3 regions of the Shewanella sp. POL2 genome follow, and region 2 is predicted to be linked to each of the others. Evidence: predicted binding sites of a transcription regulator. Region 2 holds the regulator's gene; each other region holds the start of a gene.
The links. The regulator LexA, encoded in region 2, represses DNA repair genes until DNA is damaged. The targets are predictions, from matches to a motif close to TACTGTATNNNNATACAGTA.
Positions count from the first base shown of each region.

Region 1: a site for LexA is predicted at 1,920-1,939, ahead of recN (DNA repair protein RecN). Genes of this name have one in related genera too.
Region 3: a site for LexA is predicted at 2,570-2,589, ahead of dinB (DNA polymerase IV). Genes of this name have one in related genera too.

Region 1 is NZ_AKZL01000009.1:45,643-50,481, reverse strand. Features, by position in the region: gene SHEWPOL2_RS03825 (phosphatidylglycerophosphatase A) at 1-114, shown strand, start outside; gene recN (DNA repair protein RecN) at 231-1,889, opposite strand; gene SHEWPOL2_RS03815 (AEC family transporter) at 2,019-2,981, opposite strand; gene lldR (LysR family transcriptional regulator LldR) at 3,234-4,133, shown strand; gene SHEWPOL2_RS03805 (DUF3319 domain-containing protein) at 4,136-4,369, opposite strand; gene SHEWPOL2_RS03800 (YjaG family protein) at 4,512-4,839, opposite strand, start outside.
Region 2 is NZ_AKZL01000012.1:12,095-16,933, forward strand. Features, by position in the region: gene coxB (cytochrome c oxidase subunit II) at 1-95, opposite strand, end outside; gene SHEWPOL2_RS04760 (SulA-like leucine-rich domain-containing protein) at 501-1,013, opposite strand; gene lexA (transcriptional repressor LexA) at 1,010-1,630, opposite strand; gene plsB (glycerol-3-phosphate 1-O-acyltransferase PlsB) at 1,916-4,339, shown strand; gene mtr (tryptophan permease) at 4,339-4,839, shown strand, end outside.
Region 3 is NZ_AKZL01000016.1:8,745-13,583, reverse strand. Features, by position in the region: gene bfr (bacterioferritin) at 1-137, shown strand, start outside; partial or broken gene SHEWPOL2_RS06060 (methyl-accepting chemotaxis protein) at 437-2,439, shown strand; gene dinB (DNA polymerase IV) at 2,614-3,693, shown strand; gene SHEWPOL2_RS06050 (aminoacyl-histidine dipeptidase) at 3,863-4,839, opposite strand, start outside.

The DNA of each region.
Region 1 (4,839 bases), on a different contig from region 2:
ATACGTTGGCTCGACGCCAAAGTTGAAGGTGGTTTCGGCATTATGATAGACGATGTATTAGCAGGATTTTTTGCACTTATTTGTCTGCAAGTGATTGTCTTTATTAGCCAATAATATCTTTAGTTAACCCAAACTAAAGTTCGTTACCATATAAATGCCAATGCCTTATCTGCTGTAGATAAGGCATTGGTTATAAAGCTTTATTTTCGTTGCAGTGGCTTACTGTATTTTTACTGTAATAGTTCTCGTGCATTGGCGAGAGTGTTAGAAGTAATTGTATCGCCACCAAGAAGTCTGGCTAATTCTTGGATACGTTGCTCCCTATCCAAAGGCATCATTGTGGTTTCTGTACTGCCCGCCTTGTTGAATTTATTCACAAACATATGTTGATGGCCATTACCAGCAACTTGAGGTAAATGGGTTACACAAAGTACTTGAGTCGATTCTCCTAGACTACGTAGCATTCTGCCAACCACAGCAGCGGTCGGGCCTGAAATTCCGACATCCACCTCGTCGAAAATTAGGGTAGGAGTGGCAACCTTTTTCGCGGTAATCACTTGGATGCCTAAACCGATACGCGACAATTCGCCGCCAGAGGCTACCCGTGAAATCGGTTGTAAAGGCTGGCCAGGGTTGGTTGTGACCATAAACTCTATATTATCGCTGCCATTTACCGACATAATCTCGGGATTAAAATTCACTTCAATAGTGAATTTCCCCTTGGGCATATTCAGCTCATGGATGGATTGAGTCACTAACTTATCCAGTTCTTTCGCATAACGGTCGCGGCTCTGGCTCAGTTTTTGTGCGTTCGCTAAGTAAGCGGTTTTACTCGCTTCAACTTGGAGTTGGATTTCCTCTAACTTAGTTTCATCGTCATCGAGGGTTGTGAGTTCCGCTTTGAGTGCCAAATGATGTTCGGCTAATTTGTCAGGGCTAACATGATGCTTACGGGCCAGTTGCATAGCCTTTGATAGTCGTTCCTCTAAATAGGCAAAATGCGCGGGATCGAGTTCGAGTTTACTCAGGTAATGCTGTAATTCGCCCGCGCTCTCTTGCACTTGAATGAGGGCCTCATTCAACATAGTACTGACATTGGTTAATGCGGGATCATAGCTTTGCAAATTTTCAGCAAGGCTTACAGCCTTGTTAAGCAGTGACTCAATATTGCTCTCTTCGCCATCTGTGAGTAAATATAGGCTGGCTTGGCAGCTATCCACCAGTTCAGTGCCATTGGCGAGGCGTTTATGCTCTTGCTCAATATCTTCAAATTCACCGATCTTGAGGTCGAATTCGTCTAACTCTTCAACTTGATATTGCACCAGCTGTTTTCGGGCAATACGTTCATGCTGCGAAGCTTCTAATTGTTTGAGTTCGGCTTCGATTTGTTTACAGCGTTGATAGCTTGCCGCCACTGTGTCTATCAGTAGTCTGTGATTGGCGTAGCTGTCGAGCAAGGTGAGTTGATGCTCACTCTTTAGCATCGCATGGTGGGCGTGCTGACCATGGATACCGACCAGCAATTGCCCGAGTAATTTCAGTTGAGTTAACGGCACAGGATTGCCATTAATGTAGGCGCGTGAGCGGCCATCACTGCCAATAGTTCGACGCAGAATACACTCATCATCGAGTTCGAGATCGTTATCTTCGAGCCAACGTTTGGCAAGGGGAACATCGTGTAGTGAAAATCGAGCACTGACTTCGGTTTTACTTGCACCAGGGCGAACGCTGCTGGCATCGGCACGATTACCTAGGCACAAACCTAAGGCGTCGATGGCGATGGATTTACCTGCGCCAGTTTCACCAGTAATGCTGGTCATACCGGGACGAAAATCCAGTTCGAGAAAACGGACGATAGCGAAATTATTGATGCTGAGTTGGCAAAGCATAATGAGTTCCTGTCGAAAAACTTACCAAATCACTGTATTGATAAACAGTATATACTGATTTTATATACAGTAAAGTGGCTTTGGGTAAATATTCGACACATTGCAATAAGCTAGAGTTTAATCGCTTGTTTATGAATAGGTTTTAACAAGTTGCTCTAAAATAGGTAAGCTAAAAAAAGTCACTATAGTGCCAAATAATATCCCCTGCGCACTGGTTGAGGCTTGGGTGTTATAGCGCTGAGCAAGTAAATAGACGCTGGCCGCCGTAGGTAAGGCACTGAGGATTACACCCATCACTAAGTAATCTCCACTAACGCCCACGCTTTTAAGCATGAAGAAAACCAATGCGGGTTGTAGGATTAATTTAAAGAGGTTGATAAGGCTAAGTTCGATAAGATTCGTCAGGCTAAATACCTTGCTATCTTTTTGGTAGCGCATGGCTTTGGCTAATACCATGCCAACGGCAAATAAAGCGCAGGGGCTTGAGGTATTGCCAATTTGTTGGATCATCATCGCTACGCCAGAGGGCAGTGTTATCCCCAATGCCGAAATTGCAATGCCGATAAAGCAGCCGATAACGATGGGATTTTTAACCACAGCTAAACACATGATCACTACGGCGTGGTGTTGTCTGTGGGTATTTGTCGTAAGCTCCAGCGAGACCAAGGCCACGGCAAACATAAGCACGGACAATAAACTGGCTATGGCGGCGGCAACTAGGGCGCTTTGTTGTTCAGGAAATATAATCACCAGCAGCGGAATACCAATAAATGCGGTATTGCCAAAGGTGGCATTTAAGGCGCGCACGGCGGCAATTGCATGCTGTTTAGGATTGAAAAGTAAGGATATACCAACACAAATCAGATAAATCATCAGCATGGCGGCGCTATAGCCTGCAATAAATCCCCATTGCAGAATTTCTTGGATCGGTTGCTGGGCCAGTGCAATCAAGAGAATGGCAGGAAACGCAATATAGTAGACATATTGATTGAGCACTTGGTCGGTTTCTACTGGGAGAAAACGCAGTTTTTGTACAAGTGTGCCGAGCAGCATGATCCCGAAGACGGCAAACAGAGGGGTTAAAATGGTCATATCCCTCACTCATCCTTTTGTGTTTTTGCTTTCCCGCAAGAAGACGTTGTGGGTGCGCTAGCAGGGAATAATACCTAGGGTAATTGACAATAATTGGTGTTAGCGCAGTAAACTTATTGGCAAAATAGCATAGGATTAACCTTGGAAGCTATTGCGCTATGGTCGTAGAAATGAATAATTCTACGTTTAAAACACAATGAGTTAGTGCCTTATACCTGTGAGCGGCACTCACGCTAAACGATGGGATTGAACATGGCTGATGATGTTGGCGCTGAGCTGCAGTTAATTTATCTGTTTGTGCATTTGGTGAATGCGGGCAGTTTTTCTCAAGCCGCGAAAGTGCTCGATATGCCTATCGCCACCGTGAGCCGTAAGCTGGCCAAGCTTGAAGAAAAACTCGATAAGCAATTGTTTATGCGAAGTACCCGTAAGCTGAGGTTAACCGAGGAAGGTTTAGCGTTATTTCAGCGATATCAGAGTGCGATTGCACAGTTCGATGAGCTCAGTGGCATTGGCAGCGATAAACCTGAAGGCACATTGCGGATAGCTGCGCCAATCTCAATTATTTCAATTATCTTTATTCACGCATTAAACGAGTTTGGCCGTTTATATCCCGATATTCGTTTACACATTTCCCAAAGCAATGAGTTAGTGGATTTAATTGATAAAGGGATTGATGTCGCGATTGTCGGTGGTGCACAGCCTGATTCTTCTTGGGTGTCGAGTACTTTAGGTGAGCTTGATTATCGTTTGTTTGCGACGCCGGAATATTTAGCCCATGCCCCTGAATTGATCCATCCCGATGATCTTGAAAACCATCAGTTGATCAAAGTTTGGCCGCTGTTTAATTGGCATTTAAAGCATCCTAATGGCGAGTCTTTCTATTTTAATGGCCCAACAAAACTCACGCTCACGGATCTCCATGGCGCGATTCAAGCGACCTTAGATCATGGTGGTATTCTGTATGGGCCAGAATTATTTGTAAAACAACAGATTAAAGAAGGGCGTTTAAAAGTGCTCTTACCGGAATGGATTGGCGAACAACGTAGGATTTCGATTCTATATCACCAACGTAGTCAGCAACCGCTGAAAGTGAAGGTGTTTATCGAGTTTATGCAATCCAAAGCGCCCGAACTTTTTTCAATGGCTTAAGATTAACGTTTACGGGGTTTTAACGTATTTTGGCTCATGGAGTTTTGCGTTTGCTTCGCATCTTGCAGGCTCGCGCGGGTGGCGGGCACAATCCCAAGCTCACGGTAATAATTCACTAAACGGCGTAATTCAAATAGAGAGCCAATACGGTTTTGCCCGCCTATGGTGAGTTTCCAGGTATCGGTAAGGCCTTCGCTATTGGTTAAAATAAAACCTTGGTAAACAATTTTTTTCATATTGAATGGGTTATAGAGTTAACTCTATCCTCCGGTGATTCAAACCCGTCGCTGATGCTACCTAAGCAGTAAAAATGTTAGGTAACATCACCGGATTTTCAATGCAACTGAAGAGATAAACCCTAGACCTTAAACGGGTTTATTATGCGACGCTGATCCCGATATTCGATACACCCGCTTCGATAATCTCTTTGCGTAAACCCTTCACTAATTCGGCAGTGATCTTAGAGTTTTCTTCGATAATTTCCAGCAGGGTATTTTGTAGCGCGCGCTCTTCTTCCATTACTTCATGGGCGAAGACGTAGTCATCTAAGGCATCATCGGTTAACTCTACATCGCTGATAGTCTCGATATAGTTCGCCACAGTGCTTGAGGATAACTTGCTGATATTGGTTATATCTTCCTCAAGGTTGGTTTGAATCGCCCCAAGCAAAGTGGAAAGTGCAACCACGGCATCCATTGCTGGGTAT
Region 2 (4,839 bases):
TCTGTTACGCCAGGCGTCATATTGAACCGCATGTCTGCTGCGGCCAACGGTGGGGCGAATAGCACCACGAGTAAACAATACAACCATTGCTTCACAAGACTTCTCCTCTGCTAATTGCAAATAGCAACTACAAAGAAGAGCAACACAGTAAGTCTCAACTCTATGCAAACTCTTCAGTTCCCAAAAAAGTGTTTCTGACTTCAACGTGCGTTGGCGGCTTACTTATGATCAAGTATTGTTACTGCTGGTATTAGCCACACTGGCACATACTGCTGAATAAACCCATTATTCTCAATTTTTGTGGGCGAGCGATATTCGAAAATAACGCGATATTTCTGCCTAAACAGGCCATATATCATGTGCGCCTAAATCAAACATACTTGCTGTTTAAAAATTGATCAAGATCACTTCTTTTTCTAATTGTCTGAAAAATTGCCAAAAAAAAGCCTCACATTCACAGGTGAGGCGGCTTTCAAGGCTAAATACGGTGTGAAAAATTTTTAATGAACAGAGCTGAAAAATGCGGGTTGAGTAAATTTAGCCGATTGTGTGAGATTGGTGCTAGAAGGTTGGTCATTCGTTGAACCTTCAAGCACGATACCCATTGCACGTGCGCTCTTTGCTACAATTTGTAGGCGACGATTATCGCGAGTATCTAGGGCGTTAATCCAAGTAATCACTGCGCTAGATGTGCCACTGGTTAAGGCTTTTTCCATCGCCCAAAGGGTTTCGACCTCATCTTTTGCGTGAACCAATAGTACGCGATCCATACGCACACCTGCGTTTGCTAATAGCTGCTTGTAGCCAATACTAGGTGGGTTGATGAGCACTATCCATCTTCCCTGTTGGCTCAGTTGGGCAAGTTGTTTGCTCAGCTGTGTCAGCTCTTGGCGCCCTTGGCTCTGAGTTGGCATAGTGACTATTGATGTATGCTGCCAGTCGGTCTCTGTATCTCGAACCGTATCTAGCCATAAACCGGGGTGACGCGGGGCATTACCTAATAGTTTGTTCATAGCCAATCTCCATTGCGGATCACCCCTACGGCGAGCCCTTCAATTGTTAGACTTTGGAAACTCAAATCGACTTTAATCGGTGAATAGTCTTCATTCTCGGCATGTAGGTAGACTAAATTACCTTTTTTTTCAAAGCGTTTTACGGTTACATCATCATCAACGCGAGCAACAACAACTTGTCCATTGCGCGCTTGTTGTACTTTATGAACGGCAAGCAGGTCACCCTCAAGGATGCCGATATTCTTCATACTGTCGCCTTTTACGCGCAGCAGGAAATCGGCAGCAGGGTGGAACATGCTGGGGTCGACTTGGTAATACTGTTCGACATGCTCTTGGGCGAGAATAGGTTCACCCGCTGCCACTTGGCCAATCAGTGGCAAGCCTGTTTCGCGGTTATCTTCTTCCTCTACAGGGAGACGGATCCCGCGGGAAGTACCAGGCATGATCTCGATGCAGCCTTTTTTCGCCAATGCCTTAAGGTGTTCTTCTGCGGCATTTGCACTTTTAAAACCCAAACGGGTGGCAATTTCGGCCCGAGTGGGTGGCATGCCAGTCTCGGCAATATTACGTTTAATCAGCTCTAAAATTTCGGCTTGGCGTGGCGTCAACGGTCTCATGGTCTTTCCTGTTTTTCTATACAGTTACTGTTAGTATATACAGTATTATTGGTAGTGCAAGTATTAACCACTTTTAACTTGGTCAGCTAGATCTGCAAATAACCGTAATCGTCATCTATGGGGTGAATGCCATTTGCACGGTATCAATAAATGGTGTCGCCTAAAGTGCGTTACTAAGTCATTAAAATCAGCCGCTGAATCCTGCATCTTTAGGTTGTTTGGGTATATTCTCTAGAATCTGGTATTCTATGGGGCTAATGAACGTACTTACATTGCATAAGAATAATGCCTAAACAAGACTCTCTTTGGTTGAAATCATTACGTTGGATCCAAAAGCACTTAGTGCACACTATTGTTGTGCCACAGGATCCCTTTGCCGATCTGAATCTGGATGCCTCCAGACCGCTTGCTTATGTAATGAAAACAGAATCCCTGAGTGATATTGCTGCGTTAAGCGAGATCACCACGAAACTTGGTTTGCCAAGCCCTTACGAGCCGCTGGTGGTGAATGGCGTTGTGGCGCCACGGGTGGTATGCCTTGAAGGTCGTAAGCCTTTATTTGGTGAACGCGCCAGCAATGAGCCATTCCTCGAATGTTTTATGCGTTTGTTGGCCGTCCATAAGGAAAAGCCAGAGTTAGATATACAGCTGGTGCCTGTGAGTCTGTATTGGGGTCGTACTCCGGGTAAAGAAGACGACACCATGAAGGCGGCAGTGCTTGAGCGCGAGAACCCTACTTGGTTACGTAAGTGCTTGATGATCCTATTTTTGGGCCGTCACAACTTTGTGCAATTTTCTAATGCGGTATCGCTGCGTTACATGGCCGACGAACATGGTACCGATATGGGCATTGCCCATAAATTGGCTCGAGTAGCGAGAGTGCATTTCCGTCGCCAACGTAAGGTGATGACGGGGCCTGTGTTGCCTAATCGTCAGGCGTTATTCCATTCCTTGCTGAAATCTGAATCCTTACGTAAGGCGATTCAGGAAGAAGCCGCGAGCAAGAAGATTTCTGAAACCCAAGCGCGTGAAACGGCAATTGAATATCTTGATGAAATTGCGGCGAATTATTCCGATAGTCTCGTACGTATTGCTGAGCGCTTTTTAACGTGGTTATGGAACAAGCTCTACAGCGGTATTAACATCAAAGGTGCCGAGCATATTCGGCAGTTACACCACGATGGTCATGAGATTGTGTATGTGCCCTGCCATCGCAGCCATATGGATTACCTGCTGTTATCTTACATTCTGTATTACCAAGGTATGGTGCCGCCGCATATTGCTGCGGGTATCAACCTAAACTTCTGGCCTGCGGGGCCGCTGTTCCGCCGTGGCGGGGCTTTCTTTATTCGCCGTAGTTTTAACGGCAACAAACTCTATACGGCCGTGTTCCGTGAGTACCTCGATCAGCTGTTTGCTAAGGGATATTCGGTTGAGTATTTCTCTGAAGGTGGCCGTTCTCGTACCGGTCGTCTATTGGCACCGAAAACGGGCATGATCGCTATGACGATCAACAGTGTGTTGCGTGGTATCGAACGCCCAGTCACCTTAGTGCCTGTGTATTTAGGCTACGATCACGTGATGGAAGTGGCGACCTATCACAAAGAGCTAAGCGGTAAGAAAAAACAGAAAGAATCTGTATGGCAAGTCTTTGGTGCTATTCGTAAATTAGGTAACTTTGGCCAAGGTTATGTCAACTTTGGTGAGCCGATTACATTGCAAAATTTCTTGAATGAAACGGCACCAAACTGGCGCAGTGAAGTGGCCGACGATCCTGAGCAAAAACCGACTTGGTTAACCCCAGCGGTGAACGTGTTAGCAAATCGGGTGATGACGCGGATTAACGACGCCGCTGCCGCTAGCTCTATTACCTTGACCAGTTTAGTGTTGTTGGCGTCGGAGCAAAATGCCTTAGAGCGTTGTTTGCTCGAGCGTCAGTTAGATTTATACCTGACCCTGCTTAAGCGTGTGCCTTACACTTCGTTTACGTCGGTTGCCGAAGGTGATGGCAAGCACTTAGTACAACAAGGATTAGAGCTGAACAAGTTCTCCATCAACGCCGATCCTTTGGGTGAGATAGTGTCAATTGATGAAAAACAAGCGACGTCAATGACATACTATCGCAATAATATCATTCACTTATTTATTATTCCGTCATTAATTGCCAGCTGTTTAATCAATAATAAACAGATTTCAAGAGCGCAAATCCTTGGGATAGTGAACGACTTTTATCCGTTATTGAAGGCGGAATTGTTTATGGGGATCAAAGATCTCCCAAGCTATGTGAATCAAGTGCTTGAGCTGTTTATTGAGCAAGGTCTAGTGCAGGAAAGCGATATGTTGTCGGTTGTGACCGAGCACACCAGCCAAATGTTATTGTTGGCTGGCAGCGTTAGTGAGACCTTGCAACGCTATGCCATTATCTTCAATCTGCTGGCTCACAGACCTAAGATGGAGCGTTCGGATCTCGAGTCTGAAAGCCATCTGCTTGCCCAACGTTTAGGGGCGCTGCATGGAATTACCGCACCAGAATTTTACGATAAGAAACTCTATAACACCTTGAGTGTTAAGCTAAAAGAGTTGGGTTATTTCTCTGGTAAGGAAGATAAATCTGATGTTGAGCGCATTCGCGATCAAGCCAATAGCTTACTCAGAGCCTCTGTAAGGCAGACGATTGTTGCCAGCGTGACCGCGGAGCATATCGCTTAATGGCTAACCATATGAATGCGGCGAAGAATAAGCCGGTGGGCAAGTCTTTGCTCGGTGGTGCCATGATTATTGCCGGTACCACAGTAGGGGCGGGGATGTTTTCTTTGCCTGTCGTGGGCGCTGGCATGTGGTTTGGTTACTCGGTACTGATGTTACTCGGTATTTGGTTTTGCATGTTGATGTCGGGACTGTTACTGCTCGAAACCAACCTGCATTTCGAGCCGGGAGCGAGTTTCGATACCCTGACCAAGGAAACCCTGGGCCAGTTTTGGCGCATCGTGAATGGGGTGTCCATTGCCTTCGTGCTCTACATCTTAACCTACGCCTACATCAGTGGCGGTGGCTCGATTGTTAACCATAGCCTGCAGGGCATGGGGATTGAGCTGCCTCAAAGTGTCGCCGGATTAGTATTTGCTGTCGTGCTCGCCTGTATCGTGTTGATCAGTACCAAGGCGGTGGATCGTATTACGACGATTATGCTCGGCGGGATGATTATTACT
Region 3 (4,839 bases), on a different contig from region 2:
AAAAAGATTATCAAACCCGAGAGATCTTAGAAGTGCTGCTCGATGATACCGAATCTGACCATATGTATTGGTTAGAGAAACAGCTCGGTTTAATTGACCGCATTGGTTTAGCGAATTATCTGCAAACTAAGATGTAACAATATCCGATTGCGCGGCTCAAACACAAAGGCCAGTCATTTTATGACTGGCCTTTGTTTTGGGATTTTGAGTATTTAGTCTAACACTCTGTAAAAATTCGCTGTAGTAATGAGATGTTCTGTTTGAGGTGGATTGTTTAGCGATTCCTGTTATTTCATGAATATCTATTCTTTACAAATACTTGTTTACGTTTTTTCTCATCATTTTGGCTGTTGTTGGCTGGTAAAAATTGTTACCGTGTGAAGCTGTTTTTGCAGGCTTTTATGTTAAGTGGTTGGTTAACCAGACGGGAAGATGAATGAGATATATAAAACGTTCTCTAAGTTTGCAGTTAGTGGTAACTATCGTCGGTGCCCTCGCTGTACTGCTTACTTTAGTTGCCGCTTTGCTCGTGAATAAAGAAAGTAATAATACACGTAAGCAAGTGGATGCCGACATTTCGGCACTTGTAGCTCTCAAGGCGAATGAGATTGGTGGTTACTTTGTTGCCAAGGGGCAAGTAATCCACTCGGTATTTGCCGAGCCTAGGCTTATCAACTGGTTTAGTCAGTATCATGCCCGGGGCAGTAATCTGGCGCAGGATCAGCAATATCAAGATATTATTCTTATTTTCGCTCGTTTTCCGACCGTGATAGCGATGTGAAATCAGTATTCTTTGGTTCGGCAAACACCTTTGAGTATTTTGATCTTAATGGACGCTTCGATGGCGATCCTGATTATTACACTAATAAGCGTCCTTGGTGGCAGGAGGCGATTGACCAGCGTAGCTTGTTTGTGGGCGATCCTGCGGTCGATGCCAACGATGGTTCTATTTCTGCAACGGTTAAAACCCCAGTCTATAGTGCTAATGGCGAACTTATTGGCATTGGTGGTATGGATATTCTGATCGATACCATTGGTAAAAACCTGTTAGCACCGATTAAATACCGCAACTATGGCCAAGCCTTCCTGATGACGGATGAAGGTAAGCTAGTATATTTTCCTGGATTTTCAGACAAATTCCCTCCCGGCTCACTTGCTAATCAAGTTGATAGCCAATTTAAAGATACCTCCGGTTTTACAGCATTAATGCAACAAATGCAGCGCGAGCCTCAGGGGTTTGCCGAGGTCAGTTTTAATGGCGTATCACAGCGAGTGACCTTTGTGACTGTAGGCGGTGATTATCCTAAGCAGAAATGGCACTTAGCCTTTATGTTGCCCCATGAAGTAATTGAAGCGCCTGTTACCAAAGCCTTTTGGAATGCTTGTTTTGTTGCTTTGGGGATTATGCTTTTGGTCGGCATTACTGTCTGGTTGATGTTATTGCCTTTTAGACGCCAGCTCAGCAAATTACTCGATGCGATGGAAGATATTGCCGAAGGTGACAGTGATTTATCCCAACGTATTTTGATGGAACGGGAAGATGAGTTAGGTAAACTGGGTGATGCCTTCAACCGCTTTGCCGAAAAGGTGCAACAGATGTTACTGCACACTCGCAACTTAACCCAAGAGGTGGGCACTGGGGTGATGGATGCGCGCCAAGTGTGTGATTTAGCGGTATCTTCGGTATCATCGCAAAAACAACAAATCGATTCTGTCGCCACGGCAGCAACTCAAATGGCGCAGACGAGCCAAGAAATGGCGATAAGTGCTCAACGCGCAAATGATTTTGCCGAAAAGGCACAGACTCAGGCCCTTGGTGGTACGCAAATCGTGTCCCGTGCGACCGAAGGGATGAAGGCATTATCGGTTCAAGTCATCGAAGCGGCTAATGTGATTAAGCGGCTACGAAGCAGCTCAGAGCAAATTGGTGAAGTCTTGAGCGTGATCCGCAATATTGCCGACCAAACTAACTTGCTGGCATTGAACGCGGCCATCGAGGCGGCGCGGGCGGGTGATCAAGGTCGAGGCTTCGCCGTTGTTGCTGACGAAGTGCGCACGCTGGCTTTGCGTACCCAAGATTCTACCGCCAATATTCAAGGCATTATCCAAACCCTGCAACAAAGTGCGCTTCAGGCTGAACAAGTGATGGAATCAGGGGTTGAGCAGGCAAGAGTAGGGCAAGACTTAACCACGCAAGTCGAGCAAGCCCTCAGCGACATCGCCAGTGCGATTACGTCTATCCAGCAGCAAACGGTGGAAATTACCGTGGCGATAGGCCAGCAGGCAGTGGTTGCCGATGAAGTGGCGCAAAACGTGGTGAGCGTGCGTGGTTTATCCGATCAATCCCTATTGTCAAGCCAAGATCTCTCCCAAAGTCTACAAGGATTTGAGCAAGCAACTCGAGAACTGACACGTAATATTGGTCAATTTAAAATTTAAACGCTGTTGTTTTAAAACCAAAGGAGCCTTAGCGCTCCTTTGGCTTTTTTGGGAATGTTATGCTTGGATAAGGATGCTTGAGTCGATAGATGAACTTCGCGACTGCGTAAATATGTCCTAGATACTTGATTACTGTTTTTATATACAGTATTTTGGGTGTTGGAGGAACCTTTAGTGCGAAAAATCATTCATGTTGATATGGATTGCTACTTTGCTGCGGTGGAAATGCGAGACTTTCCCGAATACCGTGGTAAACCGCTGGCCGTTGGTGGTAGCCGTGAGCGGCGAGGGGTTATCAGCACCTGTAATTACAAAGCGCGCCGATTTGGTGTGCGCTCCGCTATGGCAACGGCTTATGCGCTTAAACTGTGCCCTGACTTAATCCTTGTCCCCGGTCGAATGCAGGTCTATAAGGAGGTATCGCAACAAATTCGCGCTATCTTCTCTCGATATACTGAATTGATTGAACCCCTCTCCCTCGATGAAGCCTACTTAGATGTTAGCGATTGCAAGCTGTTTAAGGGCTCTGCAACTCTGATTGCAGAAGCGATTCGCCATGATATTTTGGCCGAAACAGGGCTTACTGCTTCGGCTGGCGTTGCTCCTGTTAAATTCCTCGCCAAGGTGGCCTCTGACTTAAATAAACCTAATGGTTTGTATGTTATTTCGCCCGACAAGGTTCCTGAGTTTATTAAAACCTTATCCCTACGCAAGATCCCCGGTGTGGGGAAAGTCACCGCAGAAAAACTTTCCTCTTTAGGGTTGAATACCTGCGGCGATATACAAACTTATCCAAAACAAGACCTTATTACTCGTTTTGGCAAATTTGGTGCTGTATTAATTGAAAGATCCCATGGGATTGATGAGCGTGGGTTATCAGTGAGTCGCGAGCGTAAATCTGTCGGCGTCGAAACTACGTTGGCGCAGGATATTTACAGCCTCGAGCAGTGCCAGCAGGTAATGCCGGGATTAATACATGAGTTATCAACTCGCCTAAGTCGTAGTGCCAAGGATCGACAAATCCATAAGCAGGTGGTGAAGCTTAAATTCAGTGACTTTAAACAGACCACAATCGAGCATCGCAGTGACGAGGTATCCATAGTGATGTTTTATGAGTTACTGAGCCAAGCAATGGCAAGGCAAGAGGGCCGTGGAATTCGATTACTCGGGATTTCTGTTGGACTCGCCGAGAGTAAAGATACGCTTCAGCCAATCATGGCTCGCGAGACTAAGCAGTTGGATTTGGTATTTTAATATCAATCTTACTGGGCGGATCTCGCTCAGCGCTAATCAAACCTAACTTAGTTAACGCGATAATAAGCCTTACGCAGTGCATAAATAAAAGGTACAAAAAGACCGCATTGGTGAACTCTCTGCGGCCTTTGTCATTTAAGTCTGCTTAGTGACTATTCATCTGTAGCGACTATTCACCTTTAGCGGGAATGCGCTCTAGCACGGCTAATAGTAGATCCCAGTATTGACCAACGGTGGTGATATTGACCATTTCATCTGGGCCGTGCGGATAACGGATGGTCGGGCCAATCGACACCATGTCCATTTCTGGATAGGGCTTTTTAAACAGACCACATTCAAGGCCGGCGTGGATCACCATAATAACCGGTTCTTTATTGTAGATTGACTCATAGGTCTCACGCACAATTGCCATTACCGGCGAAGTGTTGTCTGGCTTCCAACCCGGGTAAGCACCGCTAAGTTCAATATCTGCACCCGCTAAGTTGGTTAACGCAGTAAGCATGCCTTCAACTTGGCTACGGCCAGAATCGATGAGCGAGCGAATTAAGCAAAGAATGCTGACTTCTTCATCGTTAGTGCTGATCACACCAACGTTGAGTGAGGTTTCGGTTACGCCAGTTACTTCATCACTCATGCGCATTACCCCGTTAGGGCAAACATGCAATAAGTCGATAAGGGTATTTTGGCTGTTTTCGCTCATCACGCGTTTTGGCGTTGGGATTTCGCTCAATACTAAGCGCATATCTGGGTCGGCAATGGCCAATTCGGCGCGGACTAAGGCTTCAAAAGCACGCACTTTTTCATTCAGTGCATCAACATTTTCAGCAGGTAACATAAAGCTGATATTGGCTTCGCGTGGGATAGCATTACGTAGTGAACCACCGGTAAATTGGGTTAACTCTAGGGCTAACTCATCGGCATTTTCGAACAGGAAGCGCGCCAAAATCTTGTTGGCGTTGCCACGACCCAAATGGATGTTGACCCCAGAGTGACCACCTTTTAAGCCCGATAAATGCAGGCTAAATGATGCATAACTTTGCTCCGACGCTTGCCATACCATAGGCAAAGTGATCTGAGCATCGACGCCGCCAGCGCAGCCCATATAGATCTCACCTTCTTGCTCTGAGTCGGTGTTGATCAGGATCT